3 regions of the Halobacillus salinarum genome follow, and region 1 is predicted to be linked to each of the others. Evidence: riboswitches for the same ligand, from Rfam matches in the RefSeq annotation. Region 1 holds a riboswitch; each other region holds the start of a gene.

The links. A riboswitch is a leader RNA that binds a small molecule or an ion and turns the genes downstream of it on or off. The one in region 1 is predicted to bind thiamine pyrophosphate.
Positions count from the first base shown of each region.
Region 2: another riboswitch for thiamine pyrophosphate. It lies ahead of MUN89_RS13085 (acetylornithine deacetylase); the one in region 1 lies ahead of thiW (energy coupling factor transporter S component ThiW).
Region 3: another riboswitch for thiamine pyrophosphate. It lies ahead of MUN89_RS19060 (ABC transporter substrate-binding protein); the one in region 1 lies ahead of thiW (energy coupling factor transporter S component ThiW).

Region 1 is NZ_CP095073.1:711,517-719,085, forward strand. Features, by position in the region: gene MUN89_RS03825 (DNA ligase D) at 1-34, opposite strand, end outside; gene ku (non-homologous end joining protein Ku) at 137-970, shown strand; gene asnB (asparagine synthase B) at 1,278-2,783, shown strand; gene eutB (hydroxyectoine utilization dehydratase EutB) at 2,973-3,938, shown strand; gene MUN89_RS03845 (PucR family transcriptional regulator) at 3,956-5,635, shown strand; gene MUN89_RS03850 (DUF3221 domain-containing protein) at 5,664-6,155, opposite strand; TPP riboswitch at 6,268-6,377, shown strand; gene thiW (energy coupling factor transporter S component ThiW) at 6,465-6,950, shown strand; TPP riboswitch at 6,957-7,064, shown strand; gene tenA (thiaminase II) at 7,113-7,569, shown strand, end outside.
Region 2 is NZ_CP095073.1:2,538,354-2,545,922, forward strand. Features, by position in the region: gene MUN89_RS13075 (M20 family metallo-hydrolase) at 1-673, shown strand, start outside; gene MUN89_RS13080 (Bcr/CflA family efflux MFS transporter) at 902-2,134, shown strand; TPP riboswitch at 2,189-2,297, shown strand; gene MUN89_RS13085 (acetylornithine deacetylase) at 2,448-3,728, shown strand; gene tenA (thiaminase II) at 3,735-4,412, shown strand; gene MUN89_RS13095 (LacI family DNA-binding transcriptional regulator) at 4,549-5,541, shown strand; gene MUN89_RS13100 (ABC transporter substrate-binding protein) at 5,739-7,019, shown strand; gene MUN89_RS13105 (TetR/AcrR family transcriptional regulator) at 7,274-7,569, shown strand, end outside.
Region 3 is NZ_CP095073.1:3,673,280-3,680,848, forward strand. Features, by position in the region: gene MUN89_RS19040 (endonuclease I family protein) at 1-823, opposite strand, end outside; gene MUN89_RS19045 (C45 family autoproteolytic acyltransferase/hydrolase) at 946-2,013, opposite strand; gene MUN89_RS19050 (Glu/Leu/Phe/Val family dehydrogenase) at 2,127-3,503, opposite strand; gene MUN89_RS19055 (NAD(P)/FAD-dependent oxidoreductase) at 3,768-4,829, shown strand; TPP riboswitch at 4,916-5,025, shown strand; gene MUN89_RS19060 (ABC transporter substrate-binding protein) at 5,135-6,142, shown strand; gene MUN89_RS19065 (MTH1187 family thiamine-binding protein) at 6,149-6,439, shown strand; gene MUN89_RS19070 (ABC transporter permease) at 6,436-7,209, shown strand; gene MUN89_RS19075 (ABC transporter ATP-binding protein) at 7,202-7,569, shown strand, end outside.

The sequences.
Region 1 (7,569 bases):
CATCTGACATCGTTAACAGCATCGGCTTAATCAAGGTGGCTTCCTCCTTTTCATTCTTAGTTTATATCAGTCAATCCCTTTTAGTCATATTTGCTGTCATTTAACAAAAGCTAAAGAAAAAGGAGGAGCTATAGCTATGCACACTATGTGGAAAGGGTCTATCAGCTTTGGGTTAGTAAATATCCCGATCAAGCTGCATGCGGCCACTGAAAATAAAGATATTAAGCTAAGACAGCTTCATAAAGAATGCCAATCCCCAATCGAATATAAGAAAAGGTGCCCCGTTTGTGAACGAGAGGTCGAGCGAGATGAAATTGTGAAGGCGTATGAATATGCCAAAAACAAGTTTGTCGTGCTTGATGACGAAGATTTAAAAGCATTAAAGAAGGAACAGGAAGACAAAGCCGTGGAGATTCTTGATTTTGTAAAATTAGAAGAAATTGACCCTATCTATTTTGAGAACAGCTACTTTATTTCTCCCAATGATGGAGGATCGAAGGCTTATGGACTGCTTCGGCAAGCTCTTGAAGACACTGGGAAAATCGGAATCGCAAAAATTATCATTCGTTCAAAGGAACAATTAGCGATTGTCCGGGTGTACGAAAACACACTCTTAATGGAGACGATTCATTTCCCTGATGAAGTGAGGAATGTACAGGATGTACCTAATGTTCCTGAAAATACGGAGCTAAGCAAAAAAGAACTCACCACAGCGATATCATTAATTGACCAGTTAACTGCTGAGTTCGACCCAGATAAATACCAGGATGAATACCGGACAGCTTTAATGGAGCTCATTGAAGCGAAACGGAACAACGAAGAAATCACTACTGCAAAAGTGAAGCCGAAGCAAGCCAATGTCACTGATTTGATGGAGGCATTGGAAAAATCACTGGAATCAACGAAAGGAAACAAAAAGAAAACAACAAAGCGAAAAACAGTGTCCAAAACAAAGAAAAAGACATCTTAAACTGGGATAGTCAAAACGAGCGTGCAGTCATTCAGTATTTTGGGCTGTACGCTGTTCCTGCCAGTTTCTCATCCCGAACCAGTCGTGTAAAAACGTGATGATCGACACATTTGAAGGATATACGAGTCTGTCCTTGTATTTAAAAGGATTTTGCAGTACTCTCCAATATTTCCAAGCGATAGTCTCATATGCCCATTGTTTTCTTTTTTTGGTGGTATACCCGTGTTGAAGAATCATATGGACAAGCGTACCATTAGTAATCGATTCAAATAACAAGGTTGTCTATGCCGAGGAGGATTTAGAATTTATGTGTGGGATATTTGTTTCCATGGGTGAAATAGAAGAGAAAGAAATGGATGAAGTATTAGACTTGCTTTATCACCGGGGGCCGGACGAAGGGAAATCCGTTGTGCTGGATAATGTGAAGCTCGGCCACCGCCGTTTGTCTATTATTGGATTAGAAGACGGGATCCAACCGATTCATAATGAAAAAAAGGATCAATGGATCGTTTGCAATGGTGAAATCTACAATTATTCATCCATTAAGGAGCAATTACAGAGTGAAACAAATTTCCTAACTCATTCTGACAGTGAAGTTGCTCTTAAACTTGTGGAAACTCAAGGGGCAGAAGCGATCGATCAGCTGGACGGAATGTTTGCTTTTTTTATTGCTGATCAAAGAAATAACAGTTTTATCGTTGCCCGGGATACGTTAGGGATCAAGCCCTTATATTATGGAAGAGATGAACAAGGAAAATATGTCTTTTCGTCTGAATTAAAGGCGATCTACAGGTTTGTAGAAGAAGCCCATGAGTTCCCTCATGGCCATTACTTTACTCCAGAATCAGGTTTTGTCTGCTACCGCAAAATAGCAGAACCTGAACATGAATATAGTACAGATCAACTTTCTGATGTGAACCATCAGATCCGTCAGACCCTTGAAATTGCCGTTCAAAAACGGCTTGTCGCAGATGTAGAAGTAGGTGTACTGCTCAGTGGAGGACTGGACAGTAGTTTGATCGCTGCTATAGCAAAGAAATATCACAAGGGGCCATTTCCGCTCAAATCCTTCTGTGTAGGAGCTGAGGGCAGTGCGGACGTACGAAATGCACGAATCGTTGCTGAAGCACTCGGAACTGAGCATTATGAATACATTTACACTGAAGAGGAATTGATCGAGGCCGTATCTGATGTTATATACCATCTCGAATCATATGAACCCTCATTAGTAAGAAGTGCCATTCCCAATTATTTTGTATCGAAGCTCGCAGCCCAGCATGTGAAGGTCATACTGTCTGGTGAAGGAGCGGACGAACTGTTTGCTGGATACGCCTATATGGAAAAGTACCAGGAGACAGCGGATCTTAACCAGGAAATTATTCGGATCTTAAATACGCTTCACCATGTCAACCTGCAGCGTGCGGATCGAATGAGCATGGCGCATTCCCTTGAATTGCGTGTTCCTTTCCTTGATCTGGACGTCGTGGAGAACGCATTGAAGATTCCAGCTGGATTAAAGATTCACAAAGAGGAGCGCATGGAAAAATGGCTCTTAAGAAAATCTTTTGACGGAGAACTTCCTGATGAGGTCCTCTGGAGGAAGAAGGCGGAATTCTCTGAAGGAAGCGGAGCGCTGGATTTATTGGATCAGTATGCTGAGAAAAACATTTCGGATGATGAAATGCAGGCGCTTCAGTCTAAAGCCCCTATTGATATTCGTTCCAAACAGGAAGCTTTTTATTATAAAATTTTTACTCACCATTTTAAAGATCCGGCCATGCTTGAAACTGTCGGACGCTGGGCGACAGCCTAGTCTTATGAAACTGCCAGGGCTTTACAGCTCTGGCAGTTTTCTTTATGGTTGGAGCGTTAGAAATTCTCCCCGTTTCTTTTCTTCCCTGCAGAAATTGAATTATAATTAAGGAAATCGATCTTTTTTTCGATTTTTTTATCAGAAAAATCTGAATAATAAGTTCATATACTTGACTAAAGGAGGAATTTGATGGTACAGCTGGTCCCACGCGACCTTTGGAAAGCAAAAAAAAGAATTTCTTCACTCGCTTCCTATACACCGCTTTTGTACTCGGAGCCCTTATCACGACAGTTGGAATCCCATATTTATTTGAAGCTGGAGAATGACCAGCCAACAGGTGCGTTTAAACTGCGAGGAGCTGCAAACAAGATTTTATCCTTATCGGATAAAGAAAAAAAGCAAGGAATCGCTACTTTTTCAACAGGGAATCACGGGATTGCTGTAGCTTATGTTGGACAGCAGATGGGGATTAAAGCGACCGTATGTATTTCCAACCGCGTTCCTCAAGAAAAAGTGAACCGTTTGAAGCGGTTAGGAGCAGAAGTGAAAATTGTGGGCAGTAGTCAGGATGACGCAGAAGAATACTGTTATCAGCTGGAAAAAGAGCAGGGAATCAATATCATCAAACCTTTTGATGATTTAGAAATTATTGCCGGACAGGGAACAATTGGATTAGAGCTGATGGAGCAATGTCCGGACTTAGAGCAAGTGATTGTCCCTCTGTCAGGAGGAGGTCTGCTTTCAGGAGTCGGGTTCGCTTTAAAGAATATTGATCCCTCTATTCAAGTCACAGGCGTGTCTATGGAGCAATCCGCCGTTATGTATGAAAGCCTGAAGCAAGGCAGTCCTATCGTTATGCAGGAGGCAGAAACGCTGGCAGATAGTCTTCTAGGTGGTTTAGGACGGAGCAACCAATATACTTTTACAATGACAAGGGAGTATATGGATGAAGGGGTTCTAGTTCCAGAAACCTCGATTGCCCGCGGCATGTTAACACTAATGGATCTTCATAAGATGGTTGTTGAAGGAGCGGCGGCTGCTGGAATAGGATGGCTGCTGGAACAGAAATCATTAAGGAATCAGCATATCGCTGTAATTGTAAGCGGCAATAATGTCGATCACCAGACCATCGAGCAGGTGATTAAGACTAGTTAACCTATAGGGGTGAGAACATGGGGATCACAGTGGAGAGAATTTTGCAGCTGCCGGTCTTGGAAAAAGCCAAAATTCTGGCAGGAAAATCGATCAAAGATGAAAAAGCGGTAGAGTGGATATCGGTTATCGAAACTCCTGTAGAGAACTTTGTGCGGAGAAATGAGTTTGTTCTCAGTACAGGTATCGGCTGCGGAGACGACCCGATTTGCCTCGAAGAATACGTAAAAGATGTCATTCATTCCGGAGCGTCTGCTCTTGCGTTTGCGACAGGAAGATACATTTACAAAGTACCCGATCGGATTGAACAATTAGCTGAACAGAATGATCTGGTCGTCATTGAGATCCCTTGGGAAGTGAGGTTTGGTGATGTAATTCAGGAAGTACTGCGCGAAATAAGTAAAGAAAAAGAAGAAGAACAACAACAGGCGGAAGAACTGCGGCAGGAACTAATTAATTGTGTTCTCAATGGAAAAGGACTACAGGAAATTACGACGATTTTGTATGAAAACACAAAAATTCCTGTTGCCATCAGTGACCATAATAAAGTCATCCGGGCCAATCATCATTTTGATAAACGGTTAATTGATATTTTAAACGGAGAGGTGAACGGAGAGTATGAACTTGTTCCTCCAATCCCTTTTAGTGAACATCCTTTATATCATTATATTGAAAAATACCGCTTTAAAGAGGAAGAATGTTATCAATTAACCATTCTATCGAATTATAAAAAGCAAGGATATTTGTTGTTTAAACCTGCAGATGACCGGGAGTTAAGCTGGGTTGTGCTGAATATTCTCGAGCATGCGTTAACCGCATGCGCCCTTTATTTTGTCAAAGAAAATGCCATCGAGATGACGGAAATCCGCTTAAAGGATAATTTCTTACTTGATTTAGCTAAATCCGGAGTAGAGATCGATGACCATTTATTATCAAAAGCTCAATTGCTCGGCTATGATTTGAACCGTCCGTACATTTGTCTTGTCGGAAACATTCGATTTAAGAAAAAAGTGGATGCCCATATCGGTTCAGTGGACCACCCGGTGAAATCTTCTTCCATGCACAGCAGGAACTATTATATTCAAAAAGAAGTTACTCACGCAGGAGATGTGTTAAACCGTAGAACGATGACGACGTTTGAAAATGGGGAAGTGATTGTCTATTTAGAAGCTGATTCTCACCCCTATGCGGAAACGGCTAATCAGTTTTTAGACTTAGTAGAGCGGCGGTTGAATGAATTGCTGGCCGGGATTGTTATTTCCTGGGGAATATCTCTTCACAAAGAGGGAATTTACACTTTTTATCAAAGCTATGATGAAGCCGTAACCGCATTAAATATTGGGCGTCAGCAGCATGAAGAAGGGGAACGTACATTTTTCAGTGATACGAAGATGAACCGGCTGTTAATGCGGCTTTCTCATGATAAAGGGGTAGAAGGCATCGTGGAAGACACCCTGGCGCAGCTGATCGACTACGATCAAAGACGGCAGACGGACTTAATTCATACGTTTATTATTTATAATAAATACAACAGCAATGTCAGTCAGACCGCCCGTGCCCTTAATCTTCACCGGCAGTCTTTGCTGCACAGGCTGAGGAATATCGAACAATTAACAGGGCTGTCTCTCTTAAATGCGGATGATTTATTTCTGTTAGAGTTAAGCGTACGATTATGGATGCTGAAAAAAGTTAAGGAATGAGCGTCTCTCTGTTGGGAAACGCTCTTTTTTATTGATCAGGAATTTCTTCCACGACGGTTTCCCCAGCAGATACAATTTTCTGCAGAGCAATTTTCCATCGATCTAATTCCGGCTGGTAACTGATCGACTCTACTGCAAATGCTTCTTTGGCAGACTGGTTAAGGTCAAGCGCCTTCTTTAACGCTTCCTGCTGCGTCAAATCAGTTTCTTCATTCCTTGAGACATCTACCTTTTTCACCTTTCCTCCCTCTGCCTGTTCAGGATAAGATTCCTGCACAGGACCTTCCAGCCATACCTTAACCTTATACCCCTCCCATTCCTTCTCCGGAACTTGTGCCACCCAAACCGCTCTGGGATTGCTGTTTGATTTTGAACTTGGCGACTCCGTAATTAAAATCCTGTCTTCTTTTTGGTCGGTCACAAAACCAGTGATAGGAGTGGATTCTTCTTTCGCGTCAGTCTGACATCCTGCTAATAAAGTGATCATTCCAAATAAAATGGATAATCGATTCATCTTCATGCAAATTCCTCCCTGCCTGTCTATTTATTTAGTCGTTGAGAGTTTGAAATGGTTACAAAGTGACAGCTGGTGCCTTCTTTGTTAAGATGAAAATACCAAGTGAATAACCATGCAAAACTACTAGGGGGGCCTGAACGGGCTGAGAGGAAAGCAATGAAGCTTTCCGACTCTTACAAACCTGATCTGGTTAAGACCAGCGGAGGGAAGTAGTAAATCGACTTTTACGATATACGCTGCCTTTTCAAAACCAGATTCTTTTTGAATCTGGTTTTTTTTCGTCTTGTCCCTTAGAAAGGGAGGTAAATGACAATGAAAACCCGCACGTTAACTAGGATGGCTGTGCTGGCAGCTATCGGGACCCTTGGTTCTCAGTGGCTGTGGTTTCCAGCAGGTATTGCAAAAGCCTATCCTGTTCAGCACGCTGTTAATGTGATTGCGGCGGTTACACTTGGCCCGCTGCCGGCTGTCGGTATCGCATTTGTAATCGGAGTATTAAGGAATCTGTTGGGGATCGGTACTTTGCTTGCTTTCCCTGGGGCAATGATTGGAGCATTCCTTTCAGGCATTCTTTACCGGCTGTTTCAAAGGCCGATTTACAGCGCGCTTGGGGAAGTCATGGGCACAGGTTTAATCGGTTCTTTAGTATCTGTACCTTATGCCCACGTCCTTATGGGAAGCGCTGGAGGAGCTTTTGTTTTTCTCCCTTCCTTTTTAATCAGCAGCTTTACGGGAGCATTAATCGGCTGGTTTCTTGTCGTACGCATGAAGCCAAGTCGTGCGTTACCAACATTCTAATCTATTGGAAACTACTAGGGGCGCGATGATTCGCTGAGATAAGGCTGATCAAGCCTTTGTCCCTTACTACCTGATCTGGATTATGCCAGCGGAGGAAAGTAGTCATATCTCTCCAAATCTCTCCACTAGTAGCTTCCGAACTTTATGAAGGAGGCCATATTTGTGACATTTACAGAATTACTAAGAAAAGAAAATAATGATTTATTCGAAGCAATTTTTGATCATCCATTTGTTAGAGGGCTTGGCGAAGGGAATCTTCCTGCTGAGTCCATTGCCCATTATGTAAAAGCAGATTATGAATACTTGAATGCTTTCATGCAAATTTATGGAACAGCGATCTCCAAGTCTTCCGCCCGGGAGGATATCCTATTTTATAACGAACAAATTAATTTTGTCTTAAACAGCGAAATCCACCCTCACCGTAACCTTTGTGAGGTTATCGGAATTCGCTATGAAGACCTTCAAGGATACGCTCTGCCTCCTACAGCAGATCATTATGTGAAGCATATGCTTTATCATGCTCATTACGGAGACTTAAGTGAAATTTTAGCAGCTCAGCTTCCTTGTCCATGGACGTATTTGGAAATCGGTAAGCATCTGCGTGACCGCTTCCAGCCTG
Region 2 (7,569 bases), 1.8 Mb from region 1:
TCATATCGAACAGGGAAAAAGGTTGGAGAAGGAAAATCTGCCCGTCGGGATTGTTACAGGAATAGCTGGACCTTGCTGGGTTAAGTTTCAATTTACTGGGGAAGCAGGGCATGCAGGAAACACACCGATGGATGACCGCCAGGATGCTTTAGTTGCTGCTAGTGAATTTATTTATGTTGTAAAGAAACTGCCTGAACGTGTAAGCTCTACAGCTGTAGCTACAATAGGGAAAATCTCCAACCATCCGAATGGTGTAAATGTCATTCCTGGAGAAGTTGAATTATTTGTTGATATTCGTGATATAGATGAAAGCGCACGTGATCAGCTTGTTAGAATGGTTATTGAACTGGGTGAAAAAGTGGCTGCAAAGAATGAGGTTTCCATGGAATACAAGGTAACGAATCAAGTGAAGCCTATTCCTGTCAATGATGAGCTTGAAAAAGTGATGATAAAAGCTGTAGAAAAAAGTGGGTTGAATACTTACTTTCTTCCAAGCGGAGCAGGACATGACGCGATGGTGCTCGGAGCTCACCTCCCTATGGCAATGCTGTTTGTAAGGAGCAAGCAGGGGATCAGCCACAATCCGGATGAATGGTCCTCGCTCGATGACTGTGTCCAGTCCGTTCATGTCTTAAAACAAGCAGTCGAGTTAATTATGGCAGCTGATGCATAACATCGTCATTTAAACGTATAATGAGACTCAATAAAAAAGTAATCCGAACTATGATGTGAACCCTGTCGAGGGACTTCATTATAGTTCGGATTTTTTGCGGCTGAAGTACTGATTGGAAAGCTTTATGGGGGTTCAGGATCCAAATATATTGTAAAAAAAATGGACCTTTGCTAGAATCAAGTGAACTGAGTGCTTGACGGAAACAAGCTGGAAAGGTGTTTGAATGCTATGTTACATAATCCAACCGGTAAAGAACGACTAGGATTAGCTTTTCTTCTCGGGATGCTGGGGATCTTAGGACCGCTGAATATTGATATGTATTTACCCAGCTTCCCTGGGATTGCATCAGACTTGAATGCAAACGCTTCGCTGGTACAGCTGAGCTTAACGGCCTGTTTGATCGGGCTTGCTGTCGGACAGATCGTCGTTGGACCTATTAGTGATGCACAAGGAAGAAGAAAACCTTTGCTCGTCTTTATCTTTTTATTTGCCGCAGCTTCGTTTTTCTGCGCCCTTGCCCCTAATATCACCGTGTTAATTACTGCACGTTTTATCCAGGGTTTTACTGCTTCTGCCGGTATTGTACTATCAAGGGCTGTAGTAAGAGATGTATTCGATGGCAGAGAACTGACTAAATTCTTTGCGCTTCTAATGGTAATCAATGCTACCGCGCCGATGATTGCCCCAATGACCGGGGGAGCGATTTTACTGCTTCCTTTTGCTTCTTGGAACACGATTTTCTATTTTCTATGCCTGCTTGGTCTATTAATTGTATTTGTTATTTTCATGAAATTAAGAGAGACACTTCCCGAGGAAAACAGGATTCCAAGCTCGCTCGGAAGTTCCTTACGAACCATTGGAAGTCTCCTTAAAGACCGCTCCTTTATTGGATATGCACTTACGATTGGATTCGTACATGGAGGCAGCTTTGCTTACGTGTCCGGCACTCCTTTTGTATATCAGGAGATTTACCATGTCTCTCCTCAAGTGTTTAGTATCTTGTTTGGAATTAACGGGCTTGCCATAATAACCGGCAGTTTTCTTGTAGGGAGGTTAGGCGGCATCGTTCATGAGCGGAACCTGCTGAAAACAGCAGTGATTACTGCTGTTAGTGCCACTTTTGTTCTCCTTATCATGACTATCATAAAAGGGCCGCTTGCAGGGCTTGTTATCCCGATTTTCATATATATGACCTCCATGGGGATGGTGTTAACGAGTACATTTACTCTGGCTATGGAGCACCAGGCACATCGTGCGGGAAGCGCCAGCGCCGTATTAGGGATGCTTCCATTATTATTCGGTTCGATCGTCTCTCCACTCGTTGGTATCAATGAGTCTTCAGCCGTGCCAATGGGGGCGCTTTTATTTACAACAGCGTTGATTGGATCTATTGTTTTCTTTAGTTTAACGGGGAAGATGCAAATAGAAAAATCTAATAAGCTATCATTGAATGAAAACTAACTGAACTTGTACTCAGTAAACTTCTATGTTCTAATAAAAACCAGGAATCTTATATACCTTCACTAGGGGAGCCGCGTACTTTCGGCTGAGAAAAGCACAAAAGCTTTGACCCTTATTACTTGATCTAGGTCATACTAGCGTAAGGAAGTGAAGCGAGCCACTTGCAACCGCAATCTTGTACACTTTTATCTACAGCTCGCTCCTTCGTTAAAGGAGCGGGCTTTTTTCATGAAAATAAACAGAGTCATAAACTCCCGAAACAGAGAGGCCGGTCGTTATGATTACTTTTCTTATTATAAATGGAGGTGAATAAATGAAAGAACTAACTGAATTATTATCAGAAGTGGAGAGAAGAGAGAATGAATTGTACCAGCTGTTATCCGACTTAATCTCCTATCCAACTGTAAGTCCTCCTGCAAGAAACACCACAGAAGCCCAGGATTACGTCAGTGATTACCTTAGGAAAATAGGATTTTCCATTGAACAATGGGAGCTGTATCCTGGAGATTCTATTGTGGCAGGAACAAAACTCGGAAGGGATGAGGATAATGCTGGAAGCCTGATTCTGAATGGACATCTGGATGTAGCAGCTATTGAAGAAAATGAACAATGGGATTTTGATCCTTTTACCTGTGCAGTGACGGAGGAAAAGATTTACGGACGCGGCACGGCAGATATGAAAGGAGGAATGGCCGGGATTTTATTTGCCTTAAAACTGCTTTATGAATGGGGGATTGAACCGCTTGGCACGGTATATGTGCAGTCTGCGGCAGGAGAAGAAGTTGGCGAAGCCGGCACAAAATCCTGCTGTGAAAATGGATATCACGCTGATCTTGCCTTAGTAGCAGATACAAGCAACTGTATGATTCAAGGTCAGGGAGGGGTGATTACAGGTTGGATCATCCTTCAGAGCCCAGAAACATTTCACGATGCCAGCAGACGATCGATGATCCATGCTGGAGGCGGTGTGCACGGAGCAAGTACAATTGAAAAAATGATGAAAATAATAAGCGGGCTGCAGGAGCTTGAAAAGCATTGGGCTATTACAAAAAGCAGTCCAGGGTTCCCTCCCGGGTCCAATACGATCAATCCTGCTGTTATCGAAGGAGGCAGGCATCCTGCGTTTATTGCGGACCGGTGCGGACTTTGGGTCACAGTTCATTATTATCCTGAAGAAAACTACAACGACATTGTTCATGAAATCGAAGAGCACCTTTCCCATGTAGTTCAAGCTGATCCGTGGCTCAGAGAACATCCTCCTGCATTTCAATGGGGAGGGAACTCGATGATCGAAGAAAAAGGAGAGATTTTCCCTTCCTTTTCTGTCGACCGTCATCACACAGGGGTTGAGATGCTTGCTCATGCCCACGAGCTTGTGAACCAAACACCTGTACAATTCTCCATGTCGCCGACTGTGACCGATGGAGGATGGTTGGCAGAAGCAGGTATACCAACGATTTTATATGGCCCTGGAACCCTGGAACAAGCTCATGCGGTCAATGAATCTATCGACAGAATTCAGCTTCTTCAGTTTACAAAAACAATGGTCGCTTTTTTATATCGTTGGTTTTTGAATAGTGAAAAGAAAGGATGATGACTCATGTTTACAGATCGGCTGTTCGAGAAGACAAGTACAATTTGGGAAAAGTATTTAGAACATCCGTTTGTTAAAGAAATTGGAAAAGGAAGCCTGGATCTGGATAAATTTCAATTCTTTATGGAACAGGATTACTTATATTTAATCGATTACTGTAAAGTATTTGCGTTAGGAAGTGCAAAGGCGAGCCGTTTAGAAGTCATGACTATCTTTTCTGATTTGCTGCATTCAACCCTCAATGAAGAAATGGAGCTGCACAGACAATACGCAGAAAAATTAGGTATGACAAGAACACAGCTGGAAAACAGTACCCCTTCATCCACCTTGTCAGCTTATACAAGCTACATGCTTCAAAAATCCTATCAAGGCTCTGAGGCTGATGTTGCGGCCTCTGTTCTCGCGTGTACTTGGAGTTATAATTTCATCGGATTGAATTTAGCTCAAACAGAGGGTGCGACCGAGCATCCATTCTATGGCGATTGGATTAACATGTATGCTTCCGACGAATTCAGCCAGCTCGCAAGCCAAATGAAACAGCTGATGAACGAGCTGGCTGAAGAGAAACCTGAGCGGGAAAAAGCAGAATTAGAAGCCATATTCGTGCATTGCAGTAAACTGGAGTATTTATTTTGGGACATGGCGTATGATAAACAAATGTGGCCGCAAGAAATCAGTTCGTGAACCCTAAGTAAAAGGTCCAAATCAATCATTTGGGCCTTTTACAATTTCATCGAAGCGTTTGCAAAAGCTCCATCAAATAAGATATCATAGTACATGAAACTGATTTCACATTTTGATAAAAGAGGATGTTATAAAGATGGCAACGATTTCAGATGTCGCTAAGTTAACCGGCTTGTCCAAATCTACCGTATCCCGAGTGATCAATAACCATCCGTACATTTCCAAGGAAAAGAGAAAACTGGTCGAAAAAGCGATGGATGAACTAGGTTACCAGCCAAACCCTTCAGCCAGGCGGCTGAGAGGACAGCTGACAAGCACGATCGGTGTTGTTGTACCAAGGATCGCAAACCCTTTTTTCTCTTATCTATTAGCTTCGATTGAACAAACCGCTTTTCAAAACAACTACCAGGTCCTCATGTTTCAAAGCAACGAAAACAAAGAAAAAGAAGTTTATTTTCTTAACTTATTAAAAACGAAACAAGTGGATGGTCTTATTATGACTGCGGTTGAAAATGACTGGAACACCATCGAGCCTTTTACAAAATACGGACCGATTATCCTCTGCAATGAATATCTCAGTTCAGCTAGTATTCCGATGATACGTGTCAACCAAACCAAAGGCGCGTATTTAGCTGCCAAGCATTTCATTGATCAAGGGCACACGAAAATCGCCTATTGCACCGGTGGGTTATTTGCTGACGACGGTAAAGATAAAGATCGAAACAAAGGGTATCAACAGGCCCTTGAGGAAGCAGGAATTCCTCTAAACCCTTCGTGGATTTTCATCAATAAGCATTCCATTGAGGATGGAAAAAAGGTTATGAAAGATATCATAGAGCTCAAAGACAACCCCACCGCTATTTTCACAGGCAGCGATGAAATAGCAGCAGGTGTTATTATCCAGGCTAAGGAACTCGGCTTGAAGGTCCCGGAAGATATCGCCGTCATCGGATTTGATGATCAGCCCAGCGCGGAAATGCTGGACCCGAAACTAACGACCATCCGCCAGCCTATTGAGCAGATGGGACAAAAAGCAGTAGAGGTACTTCTCTCTTTGCTGAATAAATCAGAACCCGAAAATAAGATGCCGGAACTTCCTGTTGAGTTAGTCGTCCGCAACTCTACGTAAAGCTGTAAATAAACTAATAAAATCAACCCTTGAAACCGATACCATATTTGAATATACTAGATAGTAATTACGACTATTATTTTTTACTCATTTATGAAACCGTTATCACACATAACAGATAAACCCTACAGTCTTTAAGCAAGTTATTTTTTGTGGTTAACTGAAACCGATATCATATCTTAGAGGAGGAATCTTTTATGAAAGGGATAAAACTATTGTCGTCGCTTTGTTTGTCTAGTGTTTTACTTGCTGGGTGCTCATTTTCTTCAGGTGGGTCAGCTGATGTTTCCGGAAATGATCTATCCATTGAAATATTTCAAGGTAAAGTAGAATTTAATGACCAATTCAAACAGCTTGCGAAAGAATATGAAAAAGAAAACCCGAATGTAGATATTAAAATCACTAGTGTAGGTGGCGGTTCTGATTATGCAGGCTCACTTAAAACAAAATTTGCTTCCGGAGATGAACCTGAAATATTTAGTATTGCAGGACCTACCGAAGCCGCCACTTACGACAAATATCTGGCTGATTTATCGGATACTAAGGCAGCTGAGCAAGCACTTGATGGAACACTTGACCCTGTATCAAAGGATGAAGAAGTCCATGGCCTGCCGTTCAATCAAGAAGGATACGGATTGATCTATAATAAAGAAATATTCAAAAAAGCTGGAATCGATGCAAAGCAAATCCTGACTTATGAGGATTTGGAAAAGGCTGTCAAGAAGCTTGACAGTAAAAAGCAGCAACTCGGAATTGATGCAGTCTTCGCGTTTCCTGCAAAAGAAAAATGGGTACCCGGCAACCATTTATCTAATGTTTATCTGGCGCCTCAATTTGACCAGAAGGTGCTTCAGGCATTTCAATCAGATACCGTTGAATTTAATAAAGGAAAAGAATTTCAAAGAATGATTGATTTGCAAAGCAGCTATTCAATTCAACCAACCTTGAACCTTGACTACTCTCAGCAAGTGGAACAGTATTTTTCTTTGCAGAAGGTGGCAATAATTCAACAGGGAAATTGGATTTATCCTTCCGTTGAACAAATGGATGCCGACTTTGCTCAAAATGGAATGGGGATTATCCCGATCCCTGTAAAAGGTTTTGAAGGCAAGCTTCCTGTTGGAATTCCTAATTACTGGGCTGTGAATAAAAACAGTGATGCAAAAACCATTCAGGCTTCTAAAGATTTCATTGACTGGATGTACACCTCAGAAACCGGAAAAAAAGCCGTACTTAAAGACTTTAAATTCATACCTGCTTATCAAGGATATAACACTTCCGATATTTCTGATCCTTTGTCAAAAGAAATCTATCAGTATGCATCGGATAAGAAAACAACCGGATGGGTGTTTCTTGGCTATCCTGGAACATGGGGAGATTACTTGGGAGCGAACGTCCAGAAATACTTAAGCGGTGAAATCAGCTGGAGTGAACTGGAGCAGGATTCAAAAAATAAATGGCAGGAAATGAGAAATTAATTTACGAAAAGACGCGTCCGTTAATGAACGCGTCTTTTCCGCTCTCTTAAGTAAATAACTATCATAACAAGAGAGAATGACTATTGAGATTCAAGCATTGACTTAAAATCACTTCTTCATGGTTGCTCGGACAATTCCCTGGCAGTACAGCTGGGGAACTATGTAAATCTCAATAATTGTTGAAACTCTGTCCCCTACCTAGTAAAGTATAGTGCATATCATCAGGATGAATTTTTTTAATAAGGGAGATAGCTATGGGCAGGAATTCTAGAAAAATAGATATTCTTACAGCAGCATCTAAAATTGTAAGTGACCGCGGGATCTTTAACCTGACTTTGGAAGCTGTAGCTGAACAAGCTGGGATTAGTAAAGGCGGTCTGCTTTATCATTATCCTTCCAAAGAAGCTTTGGTGAAGGGAATGGTAGAACATTTAGCCAGCAATTATCAGGAAAAAATTAAGAATAATGCTGAGCAGGACCCGGTGGAAAAAGGAAGGTGGACACGCTCTTTTCTTGATGTCACCTTTAATCAAAGCTATGAAAACAAAGA
Region 3 (7,569 bases), 1.3 Mb from region 1:
CATACAGGGCCGGCGGGAATTTCTTATGCCACTTCATTAACAGCTCAAGATCCAAGCCCTGCAAGTGTTTTGTTTCTATTTCATTTGGATATCTAAGGAGGAAATACAACACTCCCCGTGCTACTGTCCCTTTCCCGTGCTCAGGCTCGAATAATTCATTCTCAGCCTTCCCACAGCTGTCTTCAATTCTTTCTGCGTTTACACTGCCGGGTTTGTAGTCAGAAAAATCATGATACGGATAATTACTGCGGATGGAATTGCACAACGGCTCACAGGTGAATAAATGATGAAGATCCCCACGCATGGGCTCGTGTTCATCGAACCACGACTGCGGTACAGAATGCTCACAGTTATACTTAAGCTTTGCCACAGCCTCAAGCATCTGAATATTCAACTGATCCGGATATTCAGCCGTCTTTATTAGTTGTTCCTCCCTCTGTAGGGAGGCTTCAAAATCTTCCTGAATCACGTCTTCAGGCTTTCTGTTTTGGCCGGAATAAATACTCATCAACTCCCCGTCAGGTCGTAAATCCACCCATGGATAAAGATGTTCACTAGGATCGTAGGAAAGTTTTTTCTTGTGCGTATCTCGAAGCAGCTGACTTAATGATTCTCTAAGTTCATCGCTTTTCGAACTGGAAAAATCAATTTCTTTATAATAATTCTTCTTATCCCGATCATCCTGTTCATCGTCATAATAGGATTTTTGATCCTGTTGGATTTTCTCCTTATTTTCCTTTAGACGCTGCAGATTAGCTTTCACATGCTCATGGTCAGTGGAACTAGGAACATACTTTTCTTTTTGCTGGGGAGTGATGGGCACAGTAATTCCTCCTTCAATAAGAATAACAGTAGTTAAATACCCATTTCTTTTTTTGAAAAACATGGAATTTTAATCACTCATATAAAAAAAGCTTCCGCTTATCATAGCGAAAGCTTTTCCATTCACTTTCTACCTGTCCAAAAAGCTCCTTCGTCCATATGTACAAATGGAAGGTCTGTATCTATTTCCCCACCTATTGTGGAACGATTTACATCGCCGCCATTCAGCCATTGGGCAAAATCAAACTCGACCGGCTCTTGATCTCCTCCAAGAGCAAATAGTGTTTTCATTTCTTCAGGCATGTAACCAGAGGTATGAATCGTTCCAGCCCAATTACGGTACTGCTTCGAAAAAACACCTTGCCCCACACCGTTCATTAATCGAAAAGCATCTTTTACTTCGAGGAGTTCAGCTTCAGGTATTTTCATAGCTGCTAGACGCTTATAGGAATCGGTAAGGTGGTTGCGATTTTCCTTCGTAAGAATCTCAAAATGATTGGTACAATAATTTGATTCTCTTACTTCTACTCCTCGCGGGGATGCTTCGACGATGAAAGTTTGATCGCTTTTATCAAATACAGTATAACTGAACGAGTGGCGGTGCGGAATTTCTTTCAGCATATGTACAGCTTCTTCAACATCTGCACAGGATTCCAAGACCATTCTTCCAATCATGCAGCATATAAACCCAAGCCCCGGCCTCTTGCGGTGCATAAAGTTGTACCCAAGGACCAAGCCTTTCTCATTCATCCCGTCCATTCGTCCGGTGATCCTCTGGGTAGGCCCTGCTATAGCGTATCCATAATCATCCGGTTGAAAAAAGCTGTAACGACCTTCATAAGTTTTCGGCATATAATCATAATTTCTAATTAGAAATCCTTTGCCTGTCATAATGGAACATCCCGATTTTTTATAACCGATCCTGTACCCGCCGAATTCCATCATGATTCTTTCCATCGGCCATTCGAGCACATCCCTAAGACCAAGAAGCTCCTCCCAAATCCCGGGAGCAAATCTTTGAATGGCTGTCTTTACTTCTTGTTCTGCTACATGGAAGCGGGGAATGCGCACTTTCCACTGCTTTTCCCTGTTCCTAACGGTTAAAGATGCCTTTAACCTTCTCCCCTGCTCTCTGCCGAAATCATAATGGCTGCCTCTGAACTGAATAATCTCACTATATATTTCCTTCATTCTAAGTCCCTCTCCCGAACGGATTGATATCATTCTCATCATAATAGATAGGCTCTTCCAAATAAAGAAATCCGCATAAAAAAGCACGGCCAGCGCCGTGCTTCTTAATTGAATTAATAGAGATTTCCCTGTCGGTACATAATGGTGGATATCTTCATCACGGTATGAATGTAGCAGTTCTGTCTTAGAGGAAATGGATCACCAAAAAATTGCGGATAGATGGTATCCATCGTATGACGCAGCTTGTCATAAAGCCGTTCATAAACCTCATCTTCATCCATGAATTGCGTTTCCCTTCCTTGAACCCATTCAAAGTAAGAAACGATAACACCACCGGCATTTGCGAGGATATCAGGTACAATCAAGATCCCTCTGTCAGCTAAATATTTGTCTGCCTCTTCTGTAATCGGGCTGTTCGCACCTTCAATAATCAACTTGGCTTTAATATCTTTAACGTTTCCTTCGTGAATTTGGTCTTCCAATGCAGCAAGCATAAGGACATCTACATCAAGTTCAAGCAAATCATCACGATCTTTAATCTGTGCTGTAAGCTTACTCTTTCCTAACTCCTCTTCCGTACGGGGTAAATCTCCGTCATTGGCCTCCGCATGTTTAACGAGCGCAGGGATATCCAGACCTGACTCATTATACAGCATTACGTTTTGGTCGCTGACTGCGACGATTTTATTTTGAAGATAATTACAGTGATAAGCTTCTAAAGCTGCAACAGAACCTAAATTCCCAAAACCCTGTACAGCCATAGTTAAAGGCTGATCGGCATGCGCCAGTGCAGTCTTGGCAAATCGGTTGTCCGTCTCAGAAAGCCATTGCTTATTCTTATGAAGAAAGTCATGCATCATATAGCGAAAAGTAAAATAGACACCTTTCCCTGTAGCTTGTCTCCTTCCAAGTGATCCTCCATTGACAATGCTCTTCCCAGTAAAACTGCCCCGGTATTCTGTGCCGGGATGGTTTCCTTTAAATTCTCCCATCATCCAGTCCATTTCCCGTTCTCCGGTGCCTACATCAGGCGCAGGAATATCTTTATCCGGGCCTAAAATATCGTCAAAATATTGTACATACTTCTTACATATCAAATTTAACTCTTTATTAGAGTAGTCCTTAGGATTGATCACCACGCCACCTTTAGCCCCGCCAAATGGAAGTTCGTGAAGCGCATTTTTCAACGTCATCAGCTTTGCAAGATTAGCTACTTCGTCTTCATTTACTGATTCATGAAAACGTATTCCTCCTTTATAAGGACCAACAGTGTCGTTATGCTGCACTCGAAAAGCCGGCACGCGTATAATCATGCCGTTTTCCAAAGCCACCCTTAAAAAGGATTTATGTATATGGTTAGGTGTGGATAATATAGCCACTAAGGATTTAAAAGCTTGATCTCTAGTCTGTTCCTGGAGATCAGGCAGAAATGACTCATCCTTTAATAAAGCAGTTAATGATTCTTCAATGATGGATTGTTGTTTGTGCATGTGTGTGATCTCCCCTTCATAAAAATTTTCCATGACGATTTACCCATCTAAATGACTCATTCCCGATTCCTCACTTTCAAAACTTTTTAATAGGCTGCCTGCCTGATTATTTGGAAAATGCGTAAATTATCGAGGTATATCTAGTTTTATGTTTCAATTTTTGGTACTCTTTAAGATGGAAGACAGGAGTAAGCGGTTACTGAAAAAGCATCATCCATTTGAATGAAAAAACAACTCAGCTGGCACAAAAGGTGGTTATAACTAATGAAGAAACTCGTGATATTAGGCGGCGGTTATGGAGGAATTAAAATTCTTCTCACTCTACTAGATCAAGGTCTGCCTGAAGATATTCAAATTACTGTCATAGATCGCAATCCATACCATTCATTAAAAACAGAATTTTACGGAATTGCTGCGGGTACGGAATCCGATCGAAATGTACGCCTCGAATTTCCTGCTCATGAGCAGGTCGATTATGTGTACTCCGAAGTTAAAAAGATTGATACAGATAAAGACCAAGTGCTCGTTGAAGAGCCGCATGAACCCATTTCCTATGACTACCTCGTTGTAGCACTGGGTTGTGAAGACAACTACCACGGGATTGAGGGAGCTAAAGAATTTACAAAAAGCGTCCAATCTATCTCTCAAGCGAGAGAAGCCGGGTTTGCTGTCAGTGAACTGAAAGCTTACGGCAAAGTGTCTGTGGTAGGAGCAGGACTCAGCGGAATCGAAGTAGCTTCGGAAATCAGGGAAAGCCGACCTGATTTAAACATCCGGCTGCTGGATCGCGGTGAGACCGTACTCAGAGCCTTCGATTCAAAAATTCAAGATTATGTGGAAGAATGGTTTGCTAAAAATGATGTGGAAGTTCTGCATAATGCCAATGTAGGATATGTGGAAAAAGACGGGGTTTGCAACAATGGAATCTGCTTTATTAATGACGTCACTATTTGGACTGCTGGCGTCCGTCCAAACCATCTGGCAAGAGAACTCCCTGTTGAAAAAGATACTCAGGAAAAAGTAGTAGTCAATGAATTCTATCAAGTACCGAAACGGCCGAATGTTTACATTGTCGGCGATTGCGCCTCCTCTGAGCATTCGCCTAGTGCCCAGCTGGCAGGACAGCAGGGAGAACAAATTGCGGACATCCTTTCATCTGTTTTAAGAGGCGAAACTCCTCAGAAACCAAAGCCGCTCAAACTGAAAGGCGCATTGGGATCTCTTGGTAAATCAGACGGATTCGGAAATATGCTGCAAAAACCAGTTACAGGACTTCTGCCCCGTTTAGCTAAATCCGGTGTCCTTTGGCTGAATAAACGCCACTAAGACTCAAGTCTTAGTTATCACTTGAAATCAATTCTTATTTATGGCAGAGTTTTAGATGATTACTAAATAGTTAACCAACTAAATGAAGATAAATGTAGGGGGACCAGTAAAGCTGGTTGAGATTGTATCCGATAGATACTGACCCTTGGAACCTGACCTGGTTTATACCAGCGTAGGAAACATAATGAACGACTTATCGTTTATAATCATGTGCACCCTAGGCAAAGGTTCCAGGGTGCTTTTTATATGCTCATGGGTTCCACCAGGTATTCTTAAGTAGGTTAACAACATAAGGAGAATGAAAGATGAACAAATTACTAATTTCTTTGGCAATCCTCATTTTTGGACTTGCTGCCTGCTCTGGTGACGACCATGCCTCCCAGTCCTCAAGCGGGGAAGGCCAAAAGACCAAGTCTGTGAAACTAGTCCTTGATTGGACGCCGAACACAAACCACACCGGCATTTATGTCGCAAAAGAGAAGGGTTACTTTGAAGAGGCCGGACTCAACGTGGAAATTCTGATGCCGGGAGAAACCGGTGCTGATCAACTCGTTGCTTCCGGAAAAGCTGACTTTGGAATCAGTGCGCAGGAAGCTTTGACACAGGCTCGTGTACAAGACATTCCGATCGTTTCTATCGGGGCTGTCATTCAGCATAATACTTCAGGATTTGCGTCTCCGAAAGAAAAAAAGATTAGTTCACCTAAGGATTTTGAAGGTAAAACTTATGGCGGTTGGGGGGCACCTGTAGAGAAGGCGGTCATCTCCTCCATTATGAAAAAGGAAAACGCCGATGTGAACAAAGTAGATATCGTAAATATGGGAAACACCGACTTTTTTACTGCTGTCAAAAGAGATGTCGATTTCGCATGGATCTACTATGGATGGACAGGCGTTGAAGCAGAGCTTCGCAATCAAGAGCTTAATATGCTCTATTTAACGGACTACTCCGAGAAGCTTGATTATTATACCCCTGTGCTCACGACTAGCGAACGCATGATTGACAACCATGCCGATACCGTTAAAGCCTTTATGAAAGCCGTATCGGAAGGGTATCAATATTCCATCGACCACCCTGAAGAAGCCTCAGAAATTCTAATCGATGCCGTACCTGACCTTGACCCTGAGCTCGTAAAAGCCAGCCAGAAGTGGCTCTCACCAAAGTATAAAGATGATGCCTCACAATGGGGAATTCAGAAGGAAGAAGTCTGGCAAAATTATGCGGATTGGATGTACAACCATGATTTATTGGACAAACAATTAAACGCAAAAGACGCGTTCACCAATCAATTCCTGCCAGAAAATAAGGAGTGAATCGTAATGGCGGACTCATTAGTAAGTATACAAATTATTCCTAAAACCAAAGGCGGAGAAGATGTGATTTCTTATGTGGATGAAGCTATTTCATGCATCCAAAAATCAGGATTGAAGCACGAAGTCCACCCTTTGGAGACTACGATTGAAGGAAACTTAAGCGATATCTTTCAGCTGATTGAAGAGATGAATGAAGCCATGATTGCCAAAGGCAGTATAAACGTAATATCCCAGATAAAAGTGCTGTACCAGCCAAGTGGTGCTTCTATGGATCAGCTCACGGAGAAATACCGTTGAGATTACTATTTCAAAGAGGATGGAGACCCATTACGGTCCTCATCCTTTTCCTTATCATTTGGGAATTTTTATGCCGTTTGTTTAACGTGCCAGCCTGGCTGTTACCTGCACCATCAGATATTTTGCATGAAGGAATCAACGGGTGGCCCTCTTATAAGCACCATCTTTATTCTACGATTGTCCTTACACTGCTTGGTTTTTTAACTGGAACAGTCATCGGACTGCTAACAGCGTTCGTATTGCACCTGCTTCCCGCGGTAAGGGAAGCTTTATATCCGCTTTTGATATTATCGCAAAACATTCCCATTATTGTGCTAGCCCCATTGCTCGTAATCTGGTTTGGCTTTGGATGGCTTCCCAAAATCCTCGTCATCGTACTCGTCTGTTTTTTTCCGATCGCTGTAGCAGCAATGGACGGTTTAAGACAGACCAGCCAGGAGCTTATGCACTATATGAAAATGGCAGGAGCTACAAAAGCACAAATTTTCACAAAACTGGAATGGCCGCATGCCCTTCCGTCTATATTTTCCGGATTAAAAATTTCAGCTACTTATAGTGTAATGGGGGCTGTCATTTCTGAATGGCTGGGAGCTAAAAATGGCATCGGTGTCTATATGACTTTAGCTTCCTCTTCCTTTCATACCGATCGTGTGTTTGTCGCTATTTTTTTAATTATGCTGCTGAGTTTATTATTCTTCCTTGTTATTTCTTTACTTGAGAGGCGGGCTGCGAAATGGCAGCAGAAGAAAGGTGAAAAAGCAAATGGCTGAACTAATCGTAAATAACCTCCAAAAATCCTTCGATGAAAAAATGATAATAAAAAAATTATCGTTTACCATTCACGAAGGTGAGTTTGTATCCGTGATCGGTCCTTCCGGAAGTGGAAAAAGTACGCTGTTTCACCTGATTGGCGGGTTATACCAACCTGATTGCGGCAACATCCTGTTAAATGATCAGAATATCACCGGCAAACGAGGACACATAAGCTATATGCCGCAGAGCCCTTCATTATTTCCGTGGAGAACCATCCTTGATAACGTTCAGCTCGGCCAGGAAATTTCGGGAAAACAGGATCAGTCTGCGGCGAAAGCAATGGTTAAGACTGCTGGTCTCGAAGGGTATGAGAATGC